DNA from 3 places in the Aliamphritea hakodatensis genome. Region 3 is predicted to be linked to each of the others. Evidence: riboswitches for the same ligand, from Rfam matches in the RefSeq annotation. Region 3 holds a riboswitch; each other region holds the start of a gene.
The links. A riboswitch is a leader RNA that binds a small molecule or an ion and turns the genes downstream of it on or off. The one in region 3 is predicted to bind cobalamin.
Positions count from the first base shown of each region.

Region 1: another riboswitch for cobalamin. It lies ahead of PCI15_RS14955 (DUF4198 domain-containing protein); the one in region 3 lies ahead of PCI15_RS13340 (ABC transporter ATP-binding protein).
Region 2: another riboswitch for cobalamin. It lies ahead of PCI15_RS00855 (TonB-dependent receptor plug domain-containing protein); the one in region 3 lies ahead of PCI15_RS13340 (ABC transporter ATP-binding protein).

Region 1 is NZ_AP025281.1:3,225,969-3,236,167, forward strand. It holds gene PCI15_RS14925 (ATP-binding protein) at 1-573, opposite strand, end outside; gene PCI15_RS14930 (MFS transporter) at 610-1,992, opposite strand; gene PCI15_RS14935 (energy-coupling factor ABC transporter ATP-binding protein) at 2,034-2,720, opposite strand; gene cbiQ (cobalt ECF transporter T component CbiQ) at 2,781-3,563, opposite strand; gene PCI15_RS14945 (NikL family nickel/cobalt ECF transporter subunit) at 3,587-4,168, opposite strand; gene cbiM (cobalt transporter CbiM) at 4,161-4,781, opposite strand; gene PCI15_RS14955 (DUF4198 domain-containing protein) at 4,839-5,645, opposite strand; cobalamin riboswitch at 5,758-6,053, opposite strand; gene PCI15_RS14960 (methyl-accepting chemotaxis protein) at 6,181-8,037, opposite strand; gene queE (7-carboxy-7-deazaguanine synthase) at 8,355-8,996, shown strand; gene hisC (histidinol-phosphate transaminase) at 9,476-10,199, shown strand, end outside.
Region 2 is NZ_AP025281.1:188,708-198,906, reverse strand. It holds gene PCI15_RS00875 (hypothetical protein) at 30-155, shown strand; gene pyrE (orotate phosphoribosyltransferase) at 237-878, opposite strand; gene PCI15_RS00865 (exodeoxyribonuclease III) at 1,157-1,924, shown strand; gene PCI15_RS00860 (gamma-glutamylcyclotransferase family protein) at 1,974-2,444, opposite strand; cobalamin riboswitch at 2,712-2,920, shown strand; gene PCI15_RS00855 (TonB-dependent receptor plug domain-containing protein) at 3,063-4,916, shown strand; gene PCI15_RS00850 (ABC transporter substrate-binding protein) at 4,943-5,911, shown strand; gene PCI15_RS00845 (FecCD family ABC transporter permease) at 5,908-6,933, shown strand; gene PCI15_RS00840 (ABC transporter ATP-binding protein) at 6,937-7,749, shown strand; gene PCI15_RS00835 (energy transducer TonB) at 7,789-8,811, opposite strand; gene PCI15_RS00830 (hypothetical protein) at 9,020-9,385, shown strand; gene PCI15_RS00825 (LOG family protein) at 9,448-10,008, opposite strand; gene PCI15_RS00820 (hypothetical protein) at 10,021-10,199, opposite strand, start outside.
Region 3 is NZ_AP025281.1:2,885,874-2,896,072, reverse strand. It holds gene PCI15_RS13375 (nickel/cobalt transporter) at 1-1,030, opposite strand, end outside; gene PCI15_RS13370 (DUF1007 family protein) at 1,048-1,716, opposite strand; gene tenA (thiaminase II) at 2,240-2,905, opposite strand; gene PCI15_RS13360 (ABC transporter substrate-binding protein) at 2,934-3,863, opposite strand; gene PCI15_RS13355 (ABC transporter permease) at 3,887-4,636, opposite strand; gene PCI15_RS13350 (ABC transporter ATP-binding protein) at 4,707-5,477, opposite strand; gene thiD (bifunctional hydroxymethylpyrimidine kinase/phosphomethylpyrimidine kinase) at 5,486-6,307, opposite strand; TPP riboswitch at 6,367-6,468, opposite strand; cobalamin riboswitch at 6,675-6,877, shown strand; gene PCI15_RS13340 (ABC transporter ATP-binding protein) at 7,019-7,888, shown strand; gene PCI15_RS13335 (ABC transporter substrate-binding protein) at 7,833-8,789, shown strand; gene PCI15_RS13330 (FecCD family ABC transporter permease) at 8,793-9,821, shown strand; gene PCI15_RS13325 (substrate-binding periplasmic protein) at 9,824-10,199, opposite strand, start outside.

The DNA.
Region 1 (10,199 bases), 340 kb from region 3:
GCGATGACGGACAATTTCCACCCGCTCCGCAACCGGATACTGGTTGCTCAGATTCACCGCCAGACCAAAACGGTCCTGCAGCTGAGGACGCAGCGCCCCTTCATCCGGATTCATGGTGCCCAGTAACAGAAAACTGGCCGCGTGCTGATGGCTGATACCGTCCCGCTCAATGCGGTTAACACCGCTGGCAGCCACATCCAGTAACTGATCCACCAGATGATCATTCAGCAGGTTCACTTCATCCACATACAGCACCCCCTGATGGGCCTTACTCAGCAGGCCCGGCCGGAAGCTGACCTGTTTGTCACTCAGCACCTGCTGCAGATCCAGCGAACCCAGCAGCATTTCCTCACTGGCACCCAGCGGCAGCGTTACAAACGGCGCCGTGGCATCGTCAGTTTCCCGGTGCGGCAGAATACCCACCAGCCCGCGGGCCAGTGTCGATTTCGCGCACCCCCGCGGTCCGCTGACCAGTACCCCGCCAATGGCGGGATTAACGGCGGCGAGCATCAGGGCCAGCTTCAGATTCTGCTGACCGGTGACTGCTGCAAATGGAAACTGCTGTTCATTCATTGTCTGTGTGTTATTCCTGTTTGCCGTTTAAGGCGTTTATTGCTTCGGCCAGTGAGCGTGGTGTTCATCAATCACAAACCGGTGCCGGTGCCGGTGCTTGGCATGGTAGTGAGGATGCACGTGGGGCTCCGGGCCCTCCCAGCCTTCATGTTCATGCTGATGGTGTTCATCATGGGTATGGGGATGTAAATGTTCCTGCGCCGGATGCACATGCCAGATATTTTCCTGATCATCATGCCGCCACAGTTTAGCCGCCAGTAGCGTCGCCAGCAGCGCAACCACACCCAGTGCAGCAAAGCTGGCCTGCATTCCCCACGCACTGCCGATACTGCCCGCCAGCAAATATCCCACCAGCCACATACCGTGGGTCAGCGCAAAATTTGCTGAAAAATAATCATTGCGGTCTCCGGCATTGCAGGAATCACGTACCACCCGGCCGGTGGGAATCAGTACCATTGAAGTAGCTCCGCCGATCAGGAACCAGATCGGAAACAGTCCCGCATATCCCGGCCCGCTCAGCCCGGCAAACAACGCCACACTGAATAATACGCCGCCAGCCAGCATCACTGAACGGTTTGAAAAGTGATCCAGCAGTTTCGGCAGTAAAAATGCCGTAATCATTGAGCCGACACCGGCCGCAGCCATCAGCGTAGGCACTGCAGATTCACTCATACCCAGTACGTGCCGTACATATACCACGGTGTTTACGATGATCATCGCACCGGCGGCAGAAAGTGCCAGATTCAGTGCCAGCACACCGCGCAGACGTGGCGTTTTCAGGTAGCTGATAATGCCAAAGCTGACATGCTGCCAGACCCCGCCGGTCCGGTCGCTGGCCGCCGCTGCCGGCACCTTCACCAGGAAGATACACCCGGCAGCCAGCACAAAGGCAACTGCATTCAGCCGGAACAGTAATTCATAAGAGGTGATCAGCAGCAAACCTGCCGCCAGCGCAGGGCTGAGTAAACTCTCCAGTTCCATCGCCAGACGCGACAGAGACAGCGCCCGGGTATATTCATCATCATCGGTCAGTACATCCGGCAGCAACGCCTGATACACAGGTGTATACCCCGCCGCCAGCGCATTCAGCAGAAAGATCAGCACAAAAATCTGCCATATTTCTGCGGCAAACGGCAACAGGATAACGATCACCGCGCGGCCAAGATTCAGACCCGCCAGCCAGCTGCGGCGGGGAAATGCATGGCTGTAACCGCCAACAACAGGGGCCACACCCAAATACGCCACCATTTTAACCGCCAGTGCAGACCCCAGCACAAGACCGGCCTGCAGAGGGCTGAGGTCGTAAACCATCAACGCCAGGGCGACCGTCGCCAGTCCGGTACCCAGCAGGGAAACTACCTGACCAAAAAACAACCAGCGAAATACCGGATGGGCTAACGGACTGAAAAAGCTGCTCATAAGGGATCTGTTTTACCTTTATCTAAAAGGTGCCTCCACTGTCAGGCTGAAACCGCACTCAGACTGGTCTGGTAATCTACCAGACTGGCATCCTGCAGGCGTACCCAGCGAGTTGCCAGTTGTTCCAGGAAACTGTCATCGTGGGAAATAATAATCATCGCCTGGGGCAGGTTCTGCAAGGTTGTCAGCAGGCGCTCCCGGGCTTTAGTGTCCAGCGCATTGCTTGGTTCATCAAGCAACAGCACTTCAGGCTCCATCGCTAAAACGGAAGCCAGCGTAATCATGCGTTTTTCACCGCCGGATAACTGATGGGTCACCCGTTCTTCAAAACCGGCCATCCCCAGCGACTCCAGCGTTTTACTGGCAATGTCCATCGCTTCCTCACGGCTCTTACCGAGATTCAGGGGGCCGAACGCGACATCTTCGATAACGGTCGGGCAAAACAGCTGGTCATCCGGGTCCTGAAACAGAAACCCTACTTTACCGCGAACCTCAACGAAGTCCGGCTCTTCACGGCGGGCTTCACCAAAGGCAAGAATGTCACCCTGTTTGGCTTTTTTCAGCCCCATCAGCAAATGGAACAGCGTAGTTTTACCGGCACCGTTAGCCCCGGTCAGGGCAACCCGCTCACCGCTATGCAAACTGAAATCGACCCCGTCCAGTACAACACCCCGGCGGGGATAACGGTAACTGAGACCACGGACTTCAAGTAATGCGGTCTTATTCATGTTTGTCATAGCTCTATTTCAACCCGCGTTTTAACGTACAGCCTGTTCCTGAAACCGGCCTTAATAAAAATTCAGTCCAACCAGTATGGCTAAACAGCCGCCACTGAGCACCATAAAGTAATAGTCATGGCGCACGACTTCCATGCTATCCATCAAATACAGTTTGCCCTGATACCCCCGGCATTTCATGGCTGCCATGATACGTTCAGAACGCTCCAGCGAGTGCACCAGCAGCATACCCACCAGATAGCCCACAGAACGCCAGGTATGCATATTACTGCGCAACACAAACGCCCGGGCCTGCATCGCCCGGCGCATACGCTTATATTCCTGGCCGATCACATCCAGATAGCGCACGGTGAACATCAGCAGATGCACCAGTTTTTCCGGCACTTTAAGATGCGCCATCGCATGCCCGAGGGTCGTCGCCCCCATCGTACCTACCAGCCCCAGCAGAGCCAGTACAACCGCGTTGGCCTTCAGCGCAATTTTGCAGGCATGCAGTAAACCTTCAATGCTGGCTGCAAAACCGAACACGCTGAACATTTCCCGCCCCGGCGTGGTAAACGGCAGCATGATCACCAGAAATATCATAAACATATCCATGGCAATCACCCGCCGCAGGGTGCGTTTAAAGTTCAGCTTCGCCAGCCCTGCGACTAACAGTGCCAGCAACAGGCCAAAAATCAGCACTGCAAAGTTATGAGACAGTACAACGGCAAAAGCGAACAGCATCGCGACCGCGACCCGCACCCGGGGATCGAGAATATCGATCACCGAGCGATGATGCTTAAGCTGCTGCCCTTTCCAGGACGTACCACTGTGTTCCAGATTCTGAGGCAAATCTGTCTCCTTGCCGTTTCAGATCAGGCTGTTTTAGCAGCCTGAGCCTGTTTACGCTGACGCCACCACATACCAATGCCACACAGGCCAAAGATATAGCCAATACCGCCAAGAACATCCTGCAAACCGGCTTTCTCCTGGAAGGCCCGCAGCTCTTTGCGTAACGGCTTAACCTGCTTGGCAACTGCTTTTTCGATCATGCCCTGCATGGCCGCGTCATCATACTGTACCGCCGTACCGCCTGACGCTTTTGCCGCCGGCTTTGCCGAAGCCACTGCACCACCGACCAGAGAGGCGGGTAACTCATCAGCAGGCAGGATCATTTCCAGCACGTGGCCACTGCCCATTTCCATCCGGAACAGGTGATCAACCCGGGCGGCCGCTTCAAAGGTAAAGAAACCCTCTTCATCGGTTTCAGTTTCCAGCAGTACATTACCCGCCGGATCAGTGACCGTCACTTTAGTGCCGGCCGACGCCATATCGCCGTTTGAAAAACCGGCTTCACCTTCAATGGTGCTGCCGATGGCATAAACACCGCCCACTACGTTGTGAGCACTGGCCGGCAATGCAAACAGCATCACCAGCAAGACAAAAAATTTACGCATTATCCCAATCCTCCGCGAGATGCAGGAACTCAGGCTTAACCTTGCGGATCAGCAACACTGCAGCCGCGGTGACAAAACCTTCCACCAGCATTACCGGAATGTGTGCGATCAGGGTTGCCTTGGCCGCCAGCCAGAATGCTTCTCCGGATAACGCCAGAGATCCGGCAACCATCACAGTGGTCACAGCCACCGCACCGGCACCGCCTATTGCTCCCCAGATAGCCGCAACCCTGGGAGAAGACGAGGCAATCCCATGCCTGCAAAGGAAATACACCATCACCGCCGGCAGCGCTATATTGAAGGTATTTACCCCCAATACCAGAAAACCGCCGAAACCAAAGAAAACCGCCTGTAAAATCAGCGCAACCAGCAACGCAGGAAATGCTGCCCAGCCTAATGCCAGACCTATCAGGCCGTTAAGGATAAGGTGAACACTGGAAAAACCGATTGGCAGGTGAATGTAAGAAGCGATAAAAAATGCAGCGGACAAAACACCGACTTGTGGCAGGTGCTCATAATCCATCTTCTTCAGACCGTAGGCGACACCGGCCAGCGCCAGTAATGCACCACCGGCCAGAACCGGTTCGGAAAGCGCGCCATCTACTATATGCATAGCTGTTCCTGAAACTGTTAAACCGGCGTCCCTGTGAAGGGCCGCCGGTTGCAGTGTTTAGTTAAATTCGTGCGCCTGAACCCAGATAACCGCATCCTGAGACAGCTCTTTACCCTTGTATTCAGTATCCGGGCCTACACCCAGCGCAGCAAAGCCCCAGTGACCGGCTTTTGGAATACCGAAGGTAAAGGTACCGTTGGCATCCGCAAAGATCGTCATGGTGACAAAGGCGTCTGCCGGCGGCGTAATTTCCGCTTCAGCCGCGAAACGGTTATTGTCCATTTCCGGCTCGTAGTTCATGTATTCAACTTCGATTTCAGCAAACGGAACCGGCTCGCCATCGCCTTTAACCACACCGGTAAAGGTGCCGCCTTCATAAATCGCGTATGGCTTAGTCAGCGGCACGATCTCGGCCTTCAGACCCAGCTCTTCGTTCCAGTCCGTTGGCAGGCTGCCAACGTTAATGATGTTCTTGGTAATCTGCTGAATGTAGATATCTTCTTCCGCTTCCATATAAGGTTCCGGCGTCATGACAAATACATTGTCACCCAGACCGCGAAGCTTAACAGTCGCTTCGTATGCCGGGCCGGTATCCACTGCACTGGTCCACTCAATCGACTCCAGCTTGTCCATCAAATCTGTCTTCTTACCCTTGCGAACCATGAAGAATTCCTGCGGTTCACCCATTTTCATGACGTGACCGCTGGCAGCCGGATGGGTAAATGGCATTTTCAGAGTGACTTCACCGCCTTTATCCCGCAGCGATTCAGGAGTATAGACCAGCTGAAAGTGAGCCTGCGCTGTGCCGGCAACCAGGGAAGAACCTAAAACTAAAGCGGCAGATAACTGCTTAAAATTGAACACGTTTGATTTGCTCCGTCTGAATAAAAATACAGCCAGAGTTGGGAGGAGTCAGTGCAGTTTTTTGTGGGAAGATACAAAAACTGTACCTCGGTGAAGCCCTCCGCAACACCTAGTTATAACAAGCTACCAAGCCGGTCTCCGGACTCACCGACGGACTTTCGTCCCCTGTTTCGCCTTCCCACATAATATGATTCCCGGGGGAACCATCAGCTCGCAGTGGCGTTATGAAACAGTTTTATCGGTTTACCGTTGCGGGGGCAGTGTTGGGATTGTCTGAACTGATGGCTGCATAATTTGGCAATTACAACAGCAGCACAACAGCGTTAACGCACCAACTTCCCGAAAAAAGGCATTTACATCCCTTTATTCCACGTGTTTTACCACGCAACTCAGTAACGAAACCGCACAATACCTGCACCGCTCAAAGGTTGTCAATCAGCGCCGGTTAAATGTCGCAATTTAATAAAATAAGGTCTTCAGAAGGGAAAAAAACAGCCGCCGGAAGACGGCTGTACAGGTCGGCCAAACGGCGCCCTCAGGTAACAAACTGCCCCACCGCCAGCTTCAGCTGCTGAGCCTGAGCAGCCACCTCGTCGCTGGCTGTTACATTCAGTTGCGTCTGGGCGCTGGCATCATCAATAATCAGGCGAATTTTATCGACATTCTGGTTGATCTCACCGGCCACATTCGCCTGCTCTTCAGTCGCCGCTGCCACCTGCGCGGTCATATCCACAATGGTTTCGGCATCCTGTGTAATCGTATCAAGCATATCAATGCTGGCCTCTGCATGCTCTGCACTTTGCTGGCTGCGACTGAGACTCACAGACATCAGTTCAGTGGCACGGTTCGTGCGGGTCTGTAACTGGGAAATCATCCCTTCGATTTCACTGGCAGAGCTCTGCGTCCGTTCGGCCAGCGAGCGCACCTCATCAGCAACCACAGCAAAACCCCGGCCCTGCTCACCGGCGCGCGCAGCTTCAATAGATGCATTCAGCGCCAGCAGGTTGGTTTGCTCGGCAATTGATTTAATGACCCCCAGCACCGAACCTATTTCTTCGCTTTCTTTCTGCAACGTCTTCACTTCAGTGTCTGTATCACTGGCCTGATCCGCCAGGCTTCTTATACTGCCAATCAGCTCGGCGTTACTGGTTTTACTCTGCTCTGCCTGATGCAAAGAATTCCGGGCAGTTGCTGAGGTGTTCTCAGTATTCCCGGCTATCTCCGCCATTGCCGCCTCCATCTCATGAACGGCACTGGCAATCTGCACCACCTCATCCTGCTGATTCTGAAGATCCACAGCAGCAGAATTGGCACTCCTGGCCAACTGTTCAGAAGATGACTGTAAATGGCCGATGGCTTTCACCACATCACCGATCAGCGTCTGGAAAATTGTCATCATGGCATTAAAGTCGCAGCCCATTTTGCCTAACTCATCACGGCTGCTACCCTCATAACGTAAGGTCATATTTTTACCGGCACTGACCTTCTGCATACAGCTCGCCAGCCGGGATATCGGCACCAGAATACTGCGGGATATAAGCACAACGGCTGTGCCCACAATCAGCGCCACGGCAATGACAATGGCGATCGCCAGCATCTGCACCCGGGAAACCTCAGCCGCCACATGAGCCTGCAGCGTGACATTAATCTCATCAAGAATTGCCTGGGTTTTCCCCGCCTGCTCTAACATGACGCCCCGCAAACCGGTATCAGACCGTAAGCCAAGTGTCTTACGGGCCTCTACCAGCGCCACAAACTGACGCTTATAGTCGCTCAGCAAATCAAGGGTTGTTTGTCGCTGTGACTGACTGAAATCGACCTGCCGGACAACAGCAACCGCTTTATCAAAATTGCCGGTAAACTTGGTCAGATATTTTTCATCAGACCGGATAATGAAATCTTTCTCGTTACGGCGCAGTTGTAAAATACGCACATATAACGCATCACTGTTAATAGCCTGCACGTTTTTTTCAGCCGCATGAACCGCGCCGCGCAAACCGCCCCTCAAACCTTCTTTTTCATTCAGACCAATGGTTTTTAACAGATTCGCCACCTCAATGAAGCTGGCATCATATTCCATAAAATAGCCGTTCAGACTTTGTAATGGGCTCTGGGTATCCCCGTCCAGCTGACCGATCGCCGTAACAAGGTGCTCATTAAAACGCGTTTTCGCTTGCACAAAGTTCACTTCGGCACCGGGCTGAAGAGTCGTCACAAACGCCTGCTCATACAACCCCATTGCCAGTTGCTCCTGTTTGAGCTTACCCACCAGGGATTCATTTTCCCGCAGGTCATTCAGGGTATTCAGGGAATACATCAGCAAACCAAACAACGCAGCCACCGACATCAGCACAATCGCCAGCAACAGAATAAGTTTGTTCTTGATAGTCATACAACACTCCATATTAAGACAACTGATCAGCTGGCTGACGCGTCCTGCGGCAGCCAGGCAAAAGTCTGGTCTGGTGCACCGAGTAGCTCCTGCAAACATCAGCCAGTGGTGTCATCACCAGTCGGTCGGATAACCTCCTCCGACCAAAATCCTTTACCAGATCACTCAAAACTAGCCCGTGGTTAAAATTTATCCAGAAAGCTTTGCCCAGTTTGGGGATTAATCGCGACCCTGAATCCGTTGCGGATTCTGCAAAAACCATTGCACAAAAATCACCCCGGTGTAGACTTGCCGGCTGCCATTCAGAGAGATTAGTTATGCGTTCCGTTTACAGTGTCAAAGAGATGTTTTACACCCTGCAGGGCGAAGGTGCTCAGGCGGGCCGTCCGGCGGTATTCTGCCGGTTTACCGGCTGCAACCTGTGGTCCGGCCGGGAGCAGGACCGTGCTAAAGCAATCTGCGACTTCTGTGATACTGACTTTGTGGGCACTGACGGTCAGAACGGCGGTAAATTCCGCAGCCCACAAGAACTGGCCAGGAAAGTGCGCAGCTTCTGGCCACTGAATAATGAAGGCATTCCCTATGTTGTCTGCACCGGCGGCGAGCCATTGCTGCAGCTGGACGAAGCACTGATTGACGCTTTCAGGGCAGAAGGTCTGGAAATCGCGCTGGAAACCAACGGCACCTTACCTGTTCCCGAAGGCGTTGACTGGATCTGCGTCAGCCCGAAAGGTGCATCTGAAATTGTCCAGACTTATGGCCATGAACTGAAGCTGGTCTATCCGCAGGCCCAGGCCATGCCGGAACGCTTCCGGGATCTTGAATTCGACAATTATTACCTGCAGCCACTGGACGATGCATTGCAGACTGCCAATACCAAAGCAGCAGTCGAATACTGCATGGCACATCCGCAGTGGAAACTGAGCCTGCAGACCCACAAATTCATCGGAATAGACTGAAAAACTGAAGATTTCAGAAAGTTTTTAAAAAAATCTGAAATTTTTTTAGTCACACGATGTCTGTTATACAGAGAAAGAATACAGTGCATTTTCAAATATTTGCCAGACATTGTTAAAAACTGCATGAAATATGACATGCAGCGAGTACATTTTTTTTGCGAAAAAATGCAAAAAAATCGAATTCGCACTGAACTTATTGAAAACTCCCTTCTCTAACTCTGTACATCAACGTTCTTGCAAGACCCCTTTATGCAGTAAAAGTAGTTTCTTCCCAGAGCTTCCCCTCTCTCGGAAGAAGCTGCTCCCCTTTCCCCCAACGACCTTTAATCACTGATTTCCAACCCACTTTTACACATTCTTTGTGCCCGGTTTGACGGCCTCTGTAAGCTGTCTGCATTCTTTGCTATCCTAGCCGGCCTGTTTATTCACGCAAGTTATGCGTGATCAGGCGTAATCAACCTTCTGAATAGTGAATCAAGATGAGTAAGTACTGGAGCCCGGCAATCAATTCGCTCACCCCTTATGTCCCCGGTGAGCAGCCAAAGCAAAGCGGTTTGATCAAACTCAACACCAACGAGAACCCGTATCCGCCATCGCCCCATGCTATCGCTGCTCTGAATGATTACCCTAAAGAGCGGCTCAAACTTTACTGTGACCCTGAAGCCACGCTGCTGAAAAATGCCCTGAAAGATTACTTCAGCCTGGAGTATAAAAATGTATTTGTCGGTAACGGTTCCGATGAAGTTCTGGCACTGGCGTTTATGGCATTTTTCCGTCAGGAACACCCGATCCTGCTGCCGGAAACCACCTACAGTTTTTACGATGTTTACTGCAACCTGTATGACATTGCCTATACCCAGCTACCGCTGGATCAGGACTTCAACATTGACCTGAAGGCATATGAGCAGCCAAACGGCGGTATTATTTTTGCCAACCCGAATGCTCCAACCGGCCGGGTACTGCCTCTGGAACAGATCGAAGCGCTGTTAAAGGTGAACACCGAATCTCTGGTCATTGTTGATGAAGCTTACATCGACTTTGGCGGTGAATCCGCGGTTGAACTGGTTCGTAAATACGACAATGTACTGGTTATTCAGACCTTTTCGAAATCCCGCAGCATGGCGGGGCTTCGGGTAGGTTATGCGCTGGGCCATGAAGATCTGATTGACGGCCTGGAACGGGTTAAGAATTCTTTCAACTCTT
Region 2 (10,199 bases), 2.5 Mb from region 3:
TTAAAAATTGCCAATTAAAGGGTGAGATCATGGCCGATCATGACGAAAACTTCCGTGACAGCTCAGGACCAATCTGGTTCATCATCAACCTGGCCGCACTGGCCTGGATTACGATGCCGGTGCCTATCGCGCTGACAACTGTCATGCAGTGGTAATGACTGAGCCGGCGGTTTCGCCGAACATAAAAAAACACCGCCATGGCGGTGTTTTTTTTTAACCTGAACCTAAGTCAGTACTCAGATACCGTAGGCTTCACGGTAGGCGCGAATCGCCTCTACCTGCTGAGCTTTATTACCCTGCTCTTCCAGATACGTCAGAACATTTTCCAGCGATACAATTGCAGCAACCGGCATATTGTAGTCACGCTCAACTTCCTGGATTGCAGACAGCTCACCTTTACCCTTTTCCTGACGGTTCAGGGCAATCACCGTACCGGCAGGTGTTGCGCCGGCCTGCTCAATAATGGTCATTACTTCGCGGATAGCGGTACCTGCAGTAATAACATCATCAATGATCAGCACCCGGCCTTCCAGCGGTGCACCCACCAGATTGCCGCCTTCACCGTGACTCTTGGCTTCTTTACGGTTGAATACGTAAGGCACGTCCTGACCGAAATCCGTCGCCAGCGCTACGCAGGTTGTTGCTGCCAGTGGGATACCTTTATATGCAGGGCCTAGCAGTACATCGTACTCAATACCGGATTGCTGGATGGCTGCCGCATAACAGCGACCCAGGCGCGCCAGTGCTTCACCGCTGTTAAACAGGCCAGCATTAAAAAAGTACGGGCTGGTACGGCCCGACTTAAGAGTAAACTCACCAAAACGTAACACTTCTTTATCGATGGCAAATTCAATAAATTCTCTCTGATAATCCTGCATGCTGGCTTTCCCGGTGACTGGTTAAAAATTGCGCGCATCATACAGGATTAACGTCTGTCTCTCCACGGAATTCCGCGCATAATCCCACCACCCGAGCCTTAAACGGCAGTTTAAAATGCCTGCTGACTTAGGTCAGAGCAATTTTATTCACCAGACTGAATCTGAAAATTCACCAAAGCCGGGATGAAATCAATTCAATTTTCGCCGCATCCCTTATACAATGCGGGCTCGATAGTAATCTTTCATACATTTGATACTTTTTTCAGGATTTTTGTTCTATGCGCGTTATCACCTTCAATACCCAAGGTATTGAACAGGCTGCCGATAATGGTTTTTTCGACTGGATGGTCCAGCAGGACGCAGACGTTGTGTGTCTGCAGGATCTGCGCGCAAAAGAGTATCAGCTGGATGCGGACCGTTTCCACCCGGAAGGTTACGAAGCCTATTTCTTTGACGCCTTCGAAGACGGCTTCAGCGGTGTGGCTATTTACACCCGTGAAATTCCCAAAGCTATTATGACCGGCCTGGGATTTGAACAGTGCGACTTCCATGGCCGTTTCATTCAGGCAGACTTTGATAAAGTCAGCGTGGCCTCATGGAGCATGCCATCCGGCCTGAAAAATGATGAAGCTCAGGCGGAAAAAGAAGAGTATATGGATCTGCTGGCGGGGCACCTGACCAAGACCCTGCGCAAACGCCGTGAATTTATTTTCTGCGGCCCGCTGCACATTGCTCACAAGCCTGTTGATCTGAGCAACTGGTACGTTAACCAGAGTGTATCCGGCTTCCTGCCCCACGAACGGGAATGGATGGCAGATATCTTTGATGAGATGGGCTATGTGGATGCCTTCCGGCAGGTCAATCACGCCGATCACCAGTATACCTGGTGGCCGGAATACAACCGTGCCCGGGAGCTTAATGAAGGTGCCCGTCTGGATTATCAGATCACCACGGCAAACCTGCGCAAAACGGTTAAGTCTGCCCGTATCTTCCGCGATACGGCATTCTCGGCTCACGCTCCGGTGATCATAGATTACGATATCTGACACATAAAAATGCCGGCATCAGCCGGCATTTTTGTATCAGTTAGTCCGGTTATTCAGCATCTTGCTTCGCCGCTTCACGTAACGCCCGCTCTTCCAGGAACGCAGGAATGATCTCTTCTTTATAGCTGGCATAATGCTGGCTGATGAATTTCTCTTCGTCCCATTCGCCCTGCAAAAACTCGCGGGACTTAGGTGTACCGGCATACACAGATACCTGCGCTTCCTGCCCGTTTTCCAGACGGATAATCGCCAGCTTACGCATATACAGTCCCACGTCGGCTTCTTCAAAATCATCCAGAATCGCCAGCGACGCATCATCGACTTCCAACAGGACAGAACCCTGTATCTGATTACCCGGTGACGGCACCGCCACTCCCAGATCCGACCAGCCTTCCATATGCAGAGTCAGGCGCTGATGGTTCAGTAATTCTGCAGACACCTTCTGAAACGTATTACCGGTCAGCTGCTGCAACAGCTCATCATATTGCAGCACACCATAAACAAAAATATTGGTCGACATGAGATTACCGTCACTTATTTACATTCTCTGTCCGCCAGACCATCCGGCGGCAAGGGGGTGATGATAATCGGCTTCGCGGAACGATGAAAGTAATGCCGCCAGCAAGGGTCAGAAGCACCTCTGCAGGAAGGCACATTTATTCTGCGAAACGTCGTTATCAGACAAGACATTACCTATTTTTCGACACATTTGTTTCATATCATTGCATTCAGATGACAAGTTTGTAATATGCCCGCGAGAATGGTTCTTCAGGAAAGCACTCCGGCCACCACAGACGGCAGCCGCGGCACTTTCCGACGGATTAAAATGGGAATAGGAAAAGGCATCTGTCACCACAGACACCTCACCCCTAGCTACCCCCGTAACTGTATGCAGCGAATTCTGTTTGTTCGACTCAGGCCACTGGAAAATCCGGGAAGGCTGAACATAAACGCAGACCTGCAAGCCAGGAGACCTGCCATTCCGATCGTCACCTACTAACATTGCGGGGCGCTGTGTTGGGCGGAAAACGTAACGGTGACAATACATAAATCTATTGTTACTGAACGTGCCGCCACCCTGTGTTGTCACGTCGGTTCGCCTGCGCGGACACCAGTTACACGACAACACAGGTGCTTTATGCAATTACGACACTCCTTATTAGCCTGCCTGCTGGCCGGCGCCACTGTTTCTGCCCAGGCGCAGGAAATCATCATCACTGCGTCCAAGGTTGAAGCCAGCCGGGAAGAAACCGGTTCCGCTGTCAGCATCATCGACTCAGAACATCTGGAAAACAATCAGATTACCCTGGTCGAAGAAGCCCTGCGTGAAGTACCGGGGCTGACCGTCAGCCAGACCGGCGGTATCGGCGGCAGAACCTCACTGCGCATCCGTGGTTTAGAGCCAAACCAGACGCTGGTACTGATCGACGGTGTTGAAGTGAACGACAACAGCTCCGTGTCTGAATTTAACTTTGCTGACCTGCTCAATCTGGACATTGAACGGATTGAAGTACTGCGCGGCGCACAAAGCGCGATCTGGGGCAGCGATGCTGCCGCCGGTGTGGTAAACATCATCACCAAACAGGGCAAAGGGCCGCTGAATGGCAGTGTCACCGTTGCCACCGGCAGCTACGATACCAACCAGCAAAGCTTCAACCTGAACGGCGGCGATGAGGTATACAATGTTGCCCTGAGCGGATCACTGCTGGACAGTTCAGGTATCTCCGCCGCGAACAGCGACAGGGGTCATAACGAAAAAGACGGCTACTCCAACAGCACCCTTAACTTTAAAGGCGGCATGCAGGCCACAGAGAACCTTGAGCTGAATCTGGTGTTACGCCATGTGGACGCTTTCCAGGAAACCGATAAGTCAGAATACCCTTCCGGTTTTATTGTCGATGACGACAGCGCCGCGAAGCGGGTTCAGAATTCAGGCCGTATTTCCGCCAAGCTGGATTCAGCTGACGGTAACTGGCAACAGGAAATCGGCTATGCCTTCACCAAGAGCCGGGAAAAGAACTTTGCCTTTAACTCCAACGCGCTGGGCCGCAAGCGTAAGCTGGACTATCAGAGCAATTACTTTATCCACAGCGATGCTGCGGAACACCGCCTGACCTTAGTGGCCGAGCGTGAAGAAGAAGATTTCGACTACAAAAGCAGCTCAACCAATGTGCATGAAGGCATTGATACCAACAGTCTGGTGGCGGAGTACGGTCTGAATCTGGATGAAACCTATTACTTTACCCTGGCAGGCCGTCGCGACTGGAATGACCGGTTTGCCAACGCCAATACCTACCGGGTCAGCTTTGCTGCCTGGCTGAATGATGACTGGCGTCTGCACACCAGCCGGGGCACCGGCATTAAAAACCCAACCCTGTTTGAAATGTTTGGCTTTGCCTCCAATTTCGTCAGCAACCCTGATCTCGACCCGGAAGAAACCACCAGCACAGATATGGGTCTGGAATATCACTTTACCGATCTGGATGGCTATGCAGACGCCACCCTGTTCCATAATGATATCCGGAACCAGATTAAAAACAGCGGTAACACCGTCATCAATCAGGAAGATGATTCGAGCATTAAGGGTCTGGAACTGACAGCCACCCTGAACCCCACCGATGATCTGCGCCTGAGCGCCAGCTACACCTACAGCCAGGCTGAAGACGCCAGCGGCAAACAGCTGATCCGGCATCCTGAACACACCGCCAGCCTGAATGCCAGCCAGTTGCTGTCAAACGGTAAAACCCGGCTCAGTGGCGGGTTACAGTTCACCGGCCGTCAGAATGACACCCGTTTCTCCAGCACCAATGATCCGGTTGAGCTGGACAGCTACACAGTCGCGAATCTTGCAGTTACCCATGCCTACTCCGATAATATTGAAATCTTCACTAAGGTGAATAACCTGTTTGATGAAGATTATGAAGAAATTTACGGCTACGGTACGCCGGGCATTAATTTCATGGTAGGCATTAAACTGAGCGGCGAGCTTTAAGCCCTCAGCGCTGACAGGGCAGCACTGTGACAAAAAACAGATCACTGATAGCAATTGTTGCTGTGCTGCTTGGCGCCCTGCTACTGAGCCGGCTGGATATTCGTGCCGGCCTGTTCAGTAACACGGCCCTGACCGCCACACAGATCGAAGGGGATTCCTTCCCCAAAACCCTGACCGATGCCATCGGTGCCCGCTACACCCTTGAACAGCCGCCCCGGCGGATTGTTTCTATGACCATTGGCACCGACGAAATTCTCGCCCGGCTCCTGCCCCCGGACCGGGTGGTGGGCATCACAGGTCTGGCGGATTACCCCTCGCTTTCAAACGTCACCGGCCACTATCCCCCGGCGGTAAAACGCCTGCAGGGCAACATTGAAGAAATTCTCAGTCTGGAGCCGGATCTGGTATTTATTGCCAGCTACACCCAGGCAGAAACCGTCCGCCAGCTACTGGGCGCAGGCATTCCGGTGGTACGGCTAACGGACTTCAGCTCCTTCGACGATCTGGCGGCCAATATCCGTCTGGTAGCCGCCGCCACCGGCAGCCGCCCGAAAGCAGAGCAACAGCTGGCAGCGCTGCAGCAGCTACTGAAGCGCATAAAAAGCACCTATCGCGATGTATCGCAACCCAGAGTGCTGTATTTCAATCTCGACGGCACCACCACCGGCCCGGGGACCACCATTGATGAAATTATCCGGCTGGCAGGGGGTTTTAATGTCATCAGTGAAACCGGCATTCAGGGCTCACAGACCATCAGCGAAGAACTGGCGATCAGCCTGGCACCGGACATTATTCTGATGGGCACCGGCGCACCGGATAATCAGGACAGCACGGCCATGCAGCTGATGCAGCGTCCGGCCTGGAAAAATGTTCCCGCCGTCCGCCACCGGCAGGTACACAGCCTGAAAGGCGCCTGGCTCTTATCCACATCCCAATACAGCTGGCGGGCGATCGAACCGGTTGCCCGGCTGCTACATCCGGAGATCAAACAATGACACCCCGCCTGATCTTTATCATCATGCCGGTATTACTGATACTGGCCATGCTGGGAGAACTGTTGCAGGGGCCGGCGCAGATCCCGGTCGCTGAAATAATCAGCATCCTGCTCCACAGCCTGGGCATGGATACCGGTGCGGATATCCGCCCCTGGATGGCAAGCATTTTACTGGATGTGCGCCTGCCCCGGGTGATTATCGGTGCCTGCGCCGGCGCATCGCTGGCGGTTTGCGGAGCGGTGATGCAGGGCATGTTCCGCAACCCGCTGGCGTCACCTTCCATTCTCGGGGTGTCTTCCGGTGCCTCTCTGGGCGCCGTGATTGCCATCTATCTGGGCCTGACCAGCCTGTCGGTGTGGATTTTGCCGGCCTTTGCCTTCTGCGGCGCCGGCATCACCCTGTGGATTGTTTACCGCATTGCTACCCAGCGGGGACACACGGCCATGGGCACACTGTTACTGGCCGGGGTCGCTATCGGCGCACTGAACGTCGCGGCGGCCTCCCTGATTCTGGCCCTGTCCCTGAACGACTGGGATACCGGCAAAATGATTGTTTACTGGAGCATGGGTGGGCTGGAAGGCCGTACCTGGGACCATGTCCGGCTGATCGTGCCCTTTGCCCTGCTGGGCTGCGCGCTGGTGTTGTGCTTCAGCCGCGATCTGGATGCCCTGCTGATGGGAGAAGTACACGCCGCCTCTGTCGGTATCGATGTCCCCCGAACCCGCCAGCATCTGCTGATCATCACCGCCATGCTGGTCGGGGTATCCATTGCAGTATGTGGCGGCATTGGTTTTATCGGTCTGGTTGTCCCCCATATTCTGCGCCTTATTCTGGGACCAAGACACCGTTACCTGTTACCTGCCAGTGCGCTGGGCGGGGCCATCTGTCTGGTGGCGGCTGACCTGCTGCTACGGGTCAGCCTGCCTGAAAAAGCCATTCCGCTGGGGGTGGTAACCGCCACGCTGGGGGCACCTTTCTTTGTTTTCCTGCTGTTAAGGCAACGGACCCGGGGGCAACTGTGAACCATGGAGAATAACCCTGTGAAAACCGCCCTGACCCTGAGCTGCAGCCAGCTCAGCTTTGCCTATCAGCAACGTCAGATTCTGCAGGACATCAGCCTGCAATTCAGCCCGGGGCAGTTCATCGGTCTGATCGGCCCAAACGGTGCCGGCAAATCCACCCTGCTGAAACTGCTGATGGGGCTGCTGCCGGCCGCTTCCGGCGAAGTGCGCCTGAATGATAAGCCCTTATCTGAATATCCCCGCCGGGACATTGCCCGGCATATTTCACTGGTGCCTCAGGATGTATCCACCGGGTACGGATTTTCGGTAGAAGAGATTGTCGCCATGGGCCGTACCCCCCACCTGGGGGCCTTTCAGCCGGAATCGGATCAGGACCTGCAACGCATTAATGATGCGCTGGACAAGACCGGCCTGACCGCCATGCGTAACCGCCGGGCAGATCAGCTGTCCGGCGGCGAACGGCAGCGGGTATTTATCGCCCGGGCACTGGCACAGGAAGCGCCGGTACTGTTGCTGGATGAGCCCACCGCCAGCCTGGATGTATGCCATCAGCTGGATGTGCTGAGTCTGGTACGGGAGCTGACCGAAGAAGGGCATCTGGCGATTGCAGCCATCCATGATATGGATATGGCATCCCGCTTCTGCCACCGGTTGTTGCTGCTCTCCGGCGGCAGCATCGTGGCTGACGGTGCACCGGATACGGTCATTACTGAAGCAAATATGCTGACGCATTTCGGCATTCGCAGTCAGATTGAAAATTCCCCCTACGGGATACGGGTCACCGCACTGGCATCAACCAGCAAAGATCTACTGTAAGACCTGCTGTAAGACCTGCTGTAAGACCTGCTGTAAGACCTACTGCAAACGAAACGTAAACGAGAAAGTTTGTGTGGAAGCCACCGCCAGACCGTTACGCATCGCAGGGACAAAACGTTCCTGCTGAACAAATTGCTGTACCGCCCTGTCCAGCAGTTTAAAGCCACTGCTTGCGATGACTTCATAGCGCTCAACCTCACCCCGGGCGTTCAGAAACAAACGTAACTTCACCTGCCCCTGCTGATCACGGGCAATGGCCCGGCGGGGATATTTCGGTTTCTGATCCGACAGAATCCGGGCTTGCAGAAAATCCCCCGCTGCCGGCTGAGCCGCGACACCGGCCTGCTGAGCATCTTCCGTAGCAAACTCCTGCTCCGCCTGCGATGATCCGGTTTCTGCTGCTGATAATGCTTCTGCAAGCGGCGTTACAGGCCGTTCCACAAGCTGCTCCACAGGCGGCTCTGTAGACTGCGGCGCTGGCTTAACCGTCTCCTCCGCCTGAACAACCGGATCAGCCGATTTTACCGGGGGTTTTGCCGCAGCAACCGCCGCCGGTTTTTTCACTGGCAGCGGTTCGGCTGTGTTCTTTTCCACCGGAGCAGGGGCGGCCTCAGCCACGGCTTCGGGTTTGGTCTTCTGAGGTTGCTCCGCAGGCGGTTCTGCCGGTGCAGCAGTGTGCTCTGTCACCTGCGGCTTGCGGGCCTCAGGTTTGGCTGGCTGCGCCACCGGCTCAGGGGTATCAGTTACCCGGGTGGCCACTTCAGCGGGTATATTGTCCACCGCCTGCACCGCAGGCTCCGGAACCGGCGCTGCCGGTGTTTCGGCTGCAGCCGTCACCGCCGGTTCTGACGGCGCAGAAATATCCTGTGACTGTGCCACATCCGTTGGCTGTTGCGCATCAGCGGGTGATGCCGCAGGTGCGGTGTCTGCAGCCCCTGCAGTCAGATTCACCGTAATGCTGCCACCGCCGGCCGCTTTTTCCGGCACGTACGAAAGCCAGCCCCATGCAAGCAAGGCATGCAGGGCCAGGGAAATCAGAATCCAGATAAAGGTACGTGACATAAACAACGGCAATCGCTCGGTGAAGGCTTAAAACCAGCGGTCAAATTATAAGCGCCGCGGCATAGCCGGGCAATTCATCCGGTTATACAAACGCGACCTGAACCGGCTTGCGGCTGACATCCCGTACGCAGGGGAGCTTCAGGAAACCAATCCGGATTTCACCGGTCATATGCCTGTCCCTTCCCATCAGACAATAAGGATATCTGATATGCGCGTTCGCAACATACTTCCCCTGCTTCTACTGGCTGGCAGTGTTCAGGCAGCAGAAACGGCACTGAATACTCAGCAAATCAACAGCCTGCTGAAAGGTAATACCGTTGCCGGGGTACACTTCGGCGGCAAAACGTCTCAGTATTTTTCAGAATCAGGCCTGACCCTGTGGATGAAAGAAGGTGACGCCAAACCGTCTGAAGGCAAATGGAAAGCAGAAAACAACCGCTACTGTTCAGATTTCGGCTCAGGCTGGGGATGTTATTCAATCATGAACGACGAAGCGCAGGGGGTGTATTACTTTATGAAAGATGATTTCCGGGCCCCTTTCATTATGCAGACCGGCTATCAGTTCGGACACTGATCATACGATGATAATAACCGCTGCCAGTCGTTACTAACGATTCCGGCAGCGGCGGCAGCCGGTCAGTTCCACTTTCCGGCCGGCGACTCATAACGCTCATACGCCGCCAGTAGCTGCTGAGGTTCAGTGGCCACAATGATCATCTCTGCAAAGGCGTCCCGGGTAAACCCGGCATCCTTTGCACTGTGGATAAACGTCAGCAGGCTGTCATAAAAACCATTGACGTTATACAGCGCGCAGGGCTTCTGATGATGACCCAGCTGTGCCCATGTCCAGATCTCGAAGAATTCATCCATGGTACCGGCCCCGCCGGGCAATGCTACGTAGGCATCCGCCAGCTCAGCCATTTTGGCTTTACGGGCATGCATATCAGATACTTCTATCAGCTCTGTCAGCCCGGGATGGCCAATCTCTTTATGCTTCAGATGAGTCGGGATAACTCCGATGACCTGTCCGCCGTTATCCAGTACGGCATCCGCAACGACCCCCATCAGACCGACTTTACCGCCGCCATAGACCAGCGAGATATTTTGTTCAGCAAAGTATTTACCCAGTGCACAGGCCGCTTCAGCATATGCCTCATCATTGCCCATGCTGGACCCGCAATATACGGCTACCTTCATCGTATGTCCTTATTATTGAAAGATATTGCCCGCTTCAATCCGGGCCGGGTAAGTGGTACCGCCACCGATCCAGGTAATCCGGTCGGCACCGTCACCGGTCATTTTATAGCAGCTCCAGCGGCCACCCCACTCAGAGCAGTATTCGTTGCCATCGGTCTTCCAGGTACCCCGTTCCAGCGGGCGGGGTTCAT
Region 3 (10,199 bases):
CAATGAACAGGCTATAGCCAAAGAAGATCAGAAAGATTCCTCCGGCAAGGCGCAGATAGTTGGAAAGAAAATGATAGGCTCTGGTACTGATGCCGTCCGGTCCGGAAATGAGACGTTCCAGCCGGGTACGGGCGTACACGGTCGCAATCGCCATTAAACTGACAGACAGTCCGGTTCCTAAGCCCATCATCACAGTGGCAAATACTCCATAGGAATAAACATCCACGAGGTGTGCGTAGATCAGCACAATGATTGCACCGGAGCAGGGCCGGAATCCCATGGAAAGAATCACGGTGAGTGTCTGTAAAACTGACTGATTCTTTACCGGGGCGTGGGCATGGGAGCAGCCGCAACCGGAGCTATGGGAATGATCATGTGAATGGTTGTGTGTATCGCTGTGGGAATGATCATGTGAATGGCTGTGTGAGTGATCGTGAGAATGATTATGATGCTGGTGATTATGATAGTTTGCGGATTTAAGCCGCTTAAACAGATTAGCAATGCGATCCGTTTTCAGAAGCACACGCACAGCTTTGAAAGTTAAAACCAGCCCCAGCAGCATGACCAGAATATAGCTGACAATGGCTACATTGGTTCCGTAGTTCTGCACGTCGGCTAATTGAAACGCCAGATATCTGGCCAGCAGGCTCACCAGCGTAATGGCAACAACGGATTGCATAATTGCGGACAGCATGGCGACAATCACACCATGGCGAATGCTCTCTTTGCCGGTGCCCAGATAGGTGATAATTACCGCTTTGCCGTGACCGGGTCCTACCGCATGAAAGACACCGTACAGGAAGCTGATTGCAATAAGGGCGCCACCAAATTTTGCAGGATTCTCTGTTACCTGGCTAATATGATTCGCCATGGTTTTATGCAGCTGTAGCTGCACCTCAACAATTAAGCCCATCAGGGAAGCCCAATTAAAATACAGGGCAGAAACCAGGGTAACCGTTAACAGGCAGGTTAACAGGTTGATGATGATCTTCTGGCGATTATGCTGAAATGCTGGGCTGATGGCTTTCATATATAGACTTCTGCTGTTTAATGTTTCTGATTGCAACTGATACGTATGGTTTCGGCAAAATATTTACCTAAGCCGTTGGTTTCACGCTGGCTCCGGTCCAGGCTCATTGCGTAGTCAATAATGTCTTCAGTCGGGGCGGGTTGTTCGAGTGTGCTGGAGCAATCTATGTCGCTGTTAGCGGTTACTGAGATATTGCTGTTTTCGGTGTGCATCATGGCGATATAGTAGGTGGGATCGAAAATCTGCCATTCAATTGTTTTATTATCGAGGGGGATTTCGGGCGCGATATCAAACAGAATTTCCATTTCAAGAAATTGTCCGGTGCCTTCATCCTGAGAATATAGCCGGTAGCTGGCCGGAGCGGGCAGTGGGACGGATGTATTATTGATATTCAGCAGCGAAAAATAATTATAATCTGCCAGGTCTGTAATCATTTTACGGGCAATTATATTCAAACCTTTTTCTTCATTTTTATGCTCATTTAATACGTCAGCTAAGGTGATCATTGAGTAGTAAATGTCGAACTTCCACGTCTGCTTAATTTGCGTCAGCCTGTTCTGGCTATTAATTGTGAAGCCGGATTTCAGGTCGATCCAGTTATGCGGGTGGGCAGATGTCAGGGATGCGTAGCAGGCAAGCAGGACTGATAAAACCAAAGACATGAAAATCCGGAACTGTAATGTCATGTTGCAGGCTGCCTGTTTGGATGGTCGGGAGTGCTCATATTCATTCTGAATACATGCCGGTGAGATGCTAAGCCCATCTCTGGCTGTCAGTGTTAATTCGCATAAATGTTATAATATAACATTTATATAATCCAGCTTTCCTCTGCGGCTGGTGTTACCTGAGTGTTGCGCAGGGAAGGTCGCCCTAAGGCGCCTTGCTCTCTGTGGGCGTTCTATTGATAAACATCAGCATGGCAGAAGGCAACGGAATAGAGTTTTGGGATAAAAATAAGATTGTTGCCGGATATCAGCAGGGTAATAAATGCTGTCAGGGGACGTGTCGGATTTGGTAAACAGTATTGGACGTTTATAAGAGAAAAGACGGCAGTAGGCTAACTGTGTGGAACAGACTGAGATGAGCCGGTGTAAAAAAGCCTTAGCAGCTTTGGTCTGCTAAGGCTTCTTCATTCAGGAATATCCGGCGTACAGTTGCCTTAAGCTATATGTAGCATCAGGATGCCCGCCGGATAATGCAGGTACTGACTTATTGTGTCAGATCCAGCCCCTGCTGCCAGAAGGCAATTTCCATGCGGGTAGCCGTGGTGAAATGCTTCTGCAGCTGTTTGCCGCGGCGGGAGTCCGCCGGGATTTCTGCAATCAGTTCATCGAAGAATGCTGTGGTTGCATAGGCTGCTTCCTGATATTCCTCACCGGCATACATGTCGATCCAGTTGGCATATGGATTGCCTTCAATGACGCTGTTGCCGGTTTCAGTCAGATACTGACCCACGTGGGCGTAACCCAGTGCACAGGGCACCAGTGCCGCGTACAGATCGGCCAGGTCACCCTGCAGGCCTGCATCGATCAGATAGCGGGTGTAGGCCACGGTGGCAACAGCCTCAGGCAGTTCCAGAATATCATTTTCCTGCAGACCCCAGGACTTGCAGTAGTCTATATGCAGGCTGATTTCGTGCTCCACCAGTGCAGAGAGAGACGGCAGGCTGGCACGCATCTGATGCGGGCTGTCGCTCTTGAATACCGCCAGCGCGTGGGCACGGGCGTAGTGAATCAGGTAGAGGTAATCCTGCTGCAGATAGTGGCGGAAGCTTTCATTGGCCAGTGTGCCCTGGCCAAGCTGCTGCACAAAGGGGTGTTTGATGTACAGGTCCCAGTCTTGCTGGCAGCCTTTAATCAGATCCTGATGGTTCATAGTCTGTGTTCCTGTGCTGTGTCCGGCGTTACTGAACGATGTAGTCAGTGGCTTTCGGCAGTGTTTTAATCACGCCGTTGTCGAACAGGAATTGGGCATAGTTGTCATAACGGCCCAGATCAGCTGCCTGCGGGCGCAGGGCGAAACGGATCAGGGTGTCTTTCCAGGCCAGACGGTTCAGTTCGGTATCCAGCTTGTTACCGTCGCCGTAAGACTTAAACAGTTCCCAGGCTTCATCCGGGTGATTAACGGTGAACTGTGTTGCCAGTTCCAGCGCCCGGTTAAACTTCTTCAGCATGTCTTTATCGATTTTGTTGCTGTTAGCAACCACAACCAGCTCGTCGTATGGCGGAATGCCTTCTTCTTCAACGAAGAATGCCTTGCCTTCAAAACCTTCCATGCTCAGCTGATGCATTTCAAAGTTACGGTAGCCGCCGTAGATGGCATCTACCTTGCCGGTTGCCAGTGACGCAGACAGGGACCAGCCTACGTTGATCAGTTCCACGTTGTCGATGCTGGCGCCGTTTTTCTTCATCATGGTGCCGATGGTAGCATCGACCAGTCCGCCGTCGAAGGCATAACCGATTTTCTTACCTTCCAGATCCGCCAGAGAAGTGTAGCCCTTATCTTTCAGAACCATCACGGTATTCAGCGGGGTGGCGATCAGGGTTGAAACCCGGCTCAGGGGCAGGTCTTCAACCACATCACGGATCAGCTGCGGCTGATAGGTAACCGCCAGATCAAATTTGCCGGCCGCAACCAGCTTAGGCGGGGTGCTTGGATCAGCAGGTTCGGTAATTTCAATGTCCAGACCCTGGGCTTTAAACAGGCCCTGTTGCTTGGCAACGATAATCGGGCCGTGGTCCGGGTTTACAAACCAGTCCAGCATCAGGGTGACTTTTTCAGCCAGTGCCTGCTGGCTGAACATGATCAGAGCAAAAGCGAGTATTTTTTTCATGACAGTTTCCGTTGTTTCATTTTTCAGGTGTTGTTTGACTTTTCCCGGTACCAGGGAATGGCTTTTTTAAGTAACTGGTCAGTGCTGTAGTACAGCAGGATAGAGAACAGGGCGAGGATAAACAGGGCCGCGAACATGTCGGCAATCTGCATCCGGGCGTTAGCCTGCAGCATCAGGTAACCCAGGCCGCCAGCAGAACCGACCCATTCGCCAACGACGGCGCCAATGGGGGCAACCACGACGGCTACCCGAATACCGGATGCCAGCGTTGGCAGGGCTGCCGGCAGGCGGATATGCCACAGCTGACGCCAGCGGTTGGCGTGCATGGTGGTGGCCAGGTCAAGGTAGCCGGTAGGCGTATGGCGCAGACCGTCGAAGCAGGTGGTAGTGACCGGGAAAAAGATTATCAGCGCTGCCATTATTACTTTGGAGGCCATACCATATCCGAACCAGAGCATCAGAATCGGTGCGAGGGCAAATACCGGGATGGCCTGGCTGGCAATCAGCACCGGCAGTAACCAGCGACGTACCGGATTAAACAGCAGCATCTGCAGCGCTAACCCGATGCCCATGAATAGTCCGAGTAACAGTCCCAGCACAATTTCTGTGAGCGTGATCAGGCTGTGATCCCAAAGCAGTTCCGGATTACTGATCAGCTTGTCGAATACCAGCAACGGTGGTGGCAGTATAAAGGGTGGCATAGAGAAGACCGTTACAATGGCCTGCCACACGCCCAATATAACCAGGCTGGTGACGGTCAGGCGAAACAGTATCTGCCGCCGGCCTGTTCCGTTCTGTACATCCTGCTGAGCGGTGGGGCGGGTTGTAACCGGGGTGACGGGCTTATTCACTGGCGCTCTCCTCACTGAACTGTTCATCCGCGGCCTGAAGGGCAGCTAACAGACGGTGCTGGTAGTCGCCGAGTTCTGCATCCACAGGCCGGGGCACCGGGCTGTCCGGTGTGGCTGCGGCTTTTAACCGTCGCTGCTGAAACAGCCAGACATGCTGGCCCAGCCGCAGGGCTTCCTGCGGGTCATGGGTGATCAGTAATACGGTGCGGCCTTCCAGCGCTTTAAACGCCAGCGCCTGTAAGCGGTGGCGGGTAACAGCATCCAGTGCGCTGAAGGGTTCATCCATCAGTACGATGGGGGTGTCCTGCATTAAGGTACGGGCCAGTGCTACCCGCTGACGCATGCCACCGGATAATGCGTCGGGTAGCAGATGGCTGCTGTCAGCCAGACCCAGCTGGGCCAGCAGTTGGTCGGCGCGGGCATAGTCATCAGCAGAGGGTTTACCTTTGCTCAGGCGAGCCTGCAGGCAGACGTTGTCGCGCACTTTCAGCCAGGGCAGGAGCAGATCCTGCTGGGCCATATAGGCGATCTGACCTTCCAGGGGCTGGCCGTGCTGATCGGTAATTTCACCGCTGCTGTGATGTTGGGGTTCGATTAATCCGGCAAGCCGGCGTAGCAGGCTGGTTTTACCGCAGCCGCTGCTGCCCAGCAGGCAGGTCCATTCTCCGGCAGGCAGTTGCAGGTTCAGTTCACTGAATACCGGTTCAGGGGCATGCTGATATTGCAGGCTAAGCTGGCGGATATTGATTTCGGTGGCGTGCATGGTCTGGATTACCGGGCCTGACGGTAAAAGTGATGCACCGGGCCGGAACCTTCACCAATGCGCAGTTCATCAGCATGTTCAATGGCCGCCTGAATATAGTCTTTGGCCTGCTGAATGGCGTCGGCCATCGCGTAGCCCTGTGCCAGGAACGAGGCTATGCTGGCGGACAGCGTGCAGCCAGTGCCGTGGGTGTTTTGGGTATCGATACGCGGGCTGCTGTAAGTGCGCAGGCCTTGAGCGCCGAGCCAGAAATCGGTGCTGGTATCGGCTGCCTGATGGCCGCCCTTGATCAGGACCGACTTGCAGCCATAGCCGAGCAGTTGTTCGCAATGTGCCGCGGTATCTTCCGCGCTGGCGGTATTCAGTTCCGGGCGTGCTGCCAGTAATGCCTGAGCTTCCGGCAGGTTCGGGGTGATCACATCGGCCAGTGGGATGAGTTCGCTGATCAGGGTGTCGGTGGCATCTTTGGCCAGCAGAACGTCGCCACTGGTGGCAACCATCACCGGGTCAAGCACGACGTATTTTGGCTGATATTTGCGGATGGCTGCAGCCACCGTCCGGATGGTGTCAGCATCGCCCAGCATGCCGATCTTGACGGCATCTACCGCGATATCACTGAAAACGGATTCGAACTGTTGCTCAATGAACGCGCCCGTTACTGGCATAACACCACTGACGCCGCGGGTATTCTGGGCGGTCAGGGCGGTGATGACTGTGCAGGCGTAGCTGCCGGTGGCAGAAATGGCTTTGATGTCTGCCTGTATGCCAGCGCCACCACCGCTGTCGGATCCGGCTACGCTGAGAACGATAGGAGTGTGGGGCTGTGACATGGTGCTTTCCTGCATCTGAGTAGAGATAACGGAGTGAACCGGCAGGAAATGTAATGCTGTAAGCGATGTTTACAGATTTCCTACGCCAATTCACTGGATCAGGTTCTACGGGTTTAGCAGTTGCCATCTCAACCAGAATTCTGGTTCCCCGACTGTATTGGGCGATCATAGAGAGTTGGCTATACAAACACAAATGAAACTTATTGGTATCCAGACGTGTACGCCTAAAGCATGAGTGGCAGCGCGCAGCGCCGGGCTTTCAGGGTGTGTGGCGGGGATCGGGTCGACGGGGCTGTATGCTGGCGTTGAAAAATATTCTGGCAGCAAGGGTTGTGTTTCAGGATTTTCCAAAATACTATGCTGCCAACTAATTCTGTATGCGACAGGTGCAGCCGGCCATTTTTATGGACGGCTGATAATTGGGAAGCCGGTGAGATTCCGGCGCTGCCCCCGCAACGGTAACTACAGTTTGGTCATCAGCAAACCACTGAGCAGTATGCTTGGGAAGGGTTGATGACCGGCATATGCCAACTGTTAAGCCCGGAAACCAGCCTGCGTATCACCCTTATAAAATCGCGGTGGGCGGTTCTGGGCATAAAAGCTTTCTGAAGCTTTTTTTCCTGGGCGTGCTTGTCCGTGTGTGAACTTAGGCGACACATGGCAAAGACATTTCGAAAACACTCTCTGTTCTGCCGGGGCTTCCGGTAACCGATGGCCGTGGCTGATTTGCTGCAGGTTTCAGGGCTGACTGTATCTGGCGATAACCAGCGTTTGCTGCTGGATGACGTCAGTTTCAGTATGCGCCCGGGCGAAGTGGTGGGCGTACTGGGGCCGAACGGTGCCGGTAAAACCACACTGCTGCGCTGCCTGTTTGGTGCTCTGCGCCAGTTCAGCGGATCAGTTCACATCAATGGCCGGGACATCAGTACCCTGACTGACCGGCAACGGGCTTTGCAGGTGGCTGCGGTTACGCAGGAAATGCCTGCTGACTTTCAGCTCAGCGTCCGTTCAGTGATTGCCACCGGCCGTACGCCGCATCAGCACTGGTTTACCGGCAATGATCCGGACGCGGAAAAGGTGATTGATGAGGCGATCAGGCAGTTTCATCTGCGACGCTATCTGGACCGTGATATCAGTGAGCTTTCAGGTGGGGAGCGCAAACGCGTGATGATCTGCCGGGCCCTGGTACAGCAGCCAGAGTTGCTGGTGCTGGATGAGCCCTGTAACCATCTGGACATTGAACATCAGCTCAGCCTGATGCAGTTACTGCGTAAACTGCCAGTCAGCAGCCTGGTGTCTCTGCATGATTTCCCACTGGCGGCCCGCTACTGCGACCGTGTTCTGGTGATGCAGCAGGGACGTCTGGTAGGCGAGGGGACACCTGCTGATGTGCTGACCCCTGAGTTATTCGAAAACGTTTTTGCCGTGCGTGCCAATACCTACTCTAACCCTTGGGAGCAGTGGTCGTTTTATGCCACCTCGCTCCCCTTTTTTTCCTGTACAAAAAAGCAAAAGGACCAAGCACATGCGCACCCTCATCTTCAGCTCAGCGATGCTGTTCGCCAGTCTGGCGCCGCTTAGCCAGGCATCTGAGTTTCCTGTTACTGTTGATAGCTGTGGCCGTACCGTTACCTTTGATGCGGCCCCTCAGCGGGCGGTGATTCATGATCAGAACATGAGCCAGATGGCATTTGCACTGGGTATTCAGAAGCATATAGCCGGTCTGACCGGCATTACCGGCTGGTACAAAACCAGCCCTGAATTTGATAAAGACCGGGGTGACATTCCGGAGCTGGCGCCAAAAAATCCCACCACTGAGAATGTGATCAGTGCCGATCCGGATCTGTTCTTTGCAGGCTGGAATTACGGCATGCGTACCGACGGTGAACTGACGCCGCAAAGCCTGGGTGATCTGGGTGTACCGGTACTGGAGTTGACGGAGTCTTGTGTGCACCTGACCAAGTCCGGACCGGATGCCTCAATGGATTTACTGTATGACGACGTTGTACGCCTGGGTGCCGTATTCGGTGTGAAGGAAAAAGCTGACGCACTGGTTGATGGCTGGAAGTCCCGTCTGGCAGCGGTTGCTGATAAGACTGAAGGCAAAAAGCCGGTTAAAGTTTTCCTGTATGATTCCGGCGAAGACAAGATTTTCACCTCCGGCCGTTTCGGTATGCCTACGGCGCTTATCCGCGCTGCGGGCGGTGAAAACGTGATGGATAACATTGATACCAGCTGGGGCAAGGTGGGTATTGAAGCGGTAATGGACGCTGAGCCTGACTTCTTTATTCTGGTGGATTATCAACAAGGTGGCTGGAAAGGCTCCTGGGAATTCATCAAGAACCATCCGGTCCTTTCTACACTGGATGCAGTGAAGAATGATCGCTTCCTGCCACTGGAATACGGTGAAATTACACCGGGCCCGCTGAACATTCAGGCCGTGGAAAAACTGGCTGAAAAGATGTACCTGAGCGGACGGTAAGCCTTGAGTAAGACCTTCAGGCCGGGACTGATCGGCGGCGCTCTGCTGTTGGTTATCCTGGCACTTTCACTGGCGGGCATCATGATCGGTGTCAGCCAGATTCGTCCGGATCAGGCGCTGGCCATTCTATTGCAGGGCTTAGGTCCTGATATGCTGGGTACTTTCATCGAGCCGGACTGGCGTAAATCTCAGTCGGTCATTATCACTGAACTGCGGGCTCCGCGGGTGATTCTGGCGATGCTGGCCGGTGCCGGTCTGGCTGTGGCCGGTGCGGCTTTGCAGGCGGCGACCCGTAATCCTCTGACTGATCCTTTCTTGCTGGGCGTGTCCTCCGGTGCATCGCTGGGAGCCGTGCTGGTTATTTCTCATGTGGGGTTGGTCATCGGTGCGTATAGCATGCCGGTGTTCAGTTTTGCCGGCGGACTGTTATCTTTTCTGCTGTTACTCATGCTTATCAAGCGGCCGGAAAACCAGCGGCCAGATCGTCTGGTGCTGGCCGGTGTCGCCATTTCATTTTTGCTGATGGCCGGCACCAACGGGCTTATTTTTCTGGGCGATCAGCGGGCGGCGCAGTCAGTGGTGTTCTGGATGCTGGGTGGCCTGGGCCGGGCGCGTTGGGATCTTCTGCCCATTCCTGCACTGATCATTGTGTTGGGTGTGGCCTTTCTGATCTGGCAGGCCCGTAACCTGAATGCCCTGATGATGGGGCAGGAGAGTGCAGCAGCATTGGGTGTATCGGTTAACCGGGCACGGGTGGTTGTATTATTGCTGGCCACCCTGGTGACCAGCCTGATCGTTTCGCTGACCGGCACGATCGGTTTTGTCGGCCTGGTGGTGCCGCATATTATGCGGGCGTTTGTCGGGGGCGATAACCGTACTCTGCTGCCGTTATGCGCGCTGGCCGGTGCGGCTTTCATGCTGGGTATGGACATTGTTGCCCGCATGTTACTGGCCCCGCAGGAACTGCCCATCGGGATTATTACCGGGGCAGTGGGAGGCAGTTATTTCTGCTATCTGTTAGCTCGGCGCTAGCGCTATATCTTGTTCACCAGCCTTTTGCGTAACCGGTAGTTGAGCATAACCGGGCTGTTGAAGCCGTACTGGCTGATCAGATCGTCCAGCAGATTTACTTCCGACAGTTTTATGTAGGCTGCCTGTAATGCCTGGACAACTTGTGGGGAGGTTTCCGGGCTGGCAGCAAGCCAGAGCTGTTTTGACAGATCATCGACGCGTAACACCGGTACAAAGTCATCCGCGTTAAAGCCGAATTCATCAATCCGGTAAGGGAAGCTGTTGACCTGTGGGGCGTAGTCAATGTGCAGGGCGCGGAGCATTTTAATGGTTTGCCGGGTGTGATTAACGCGCACCGGTGTGAAGCCCTGTTCTGTAAAGTAGGTGTCGAGGCTGCCG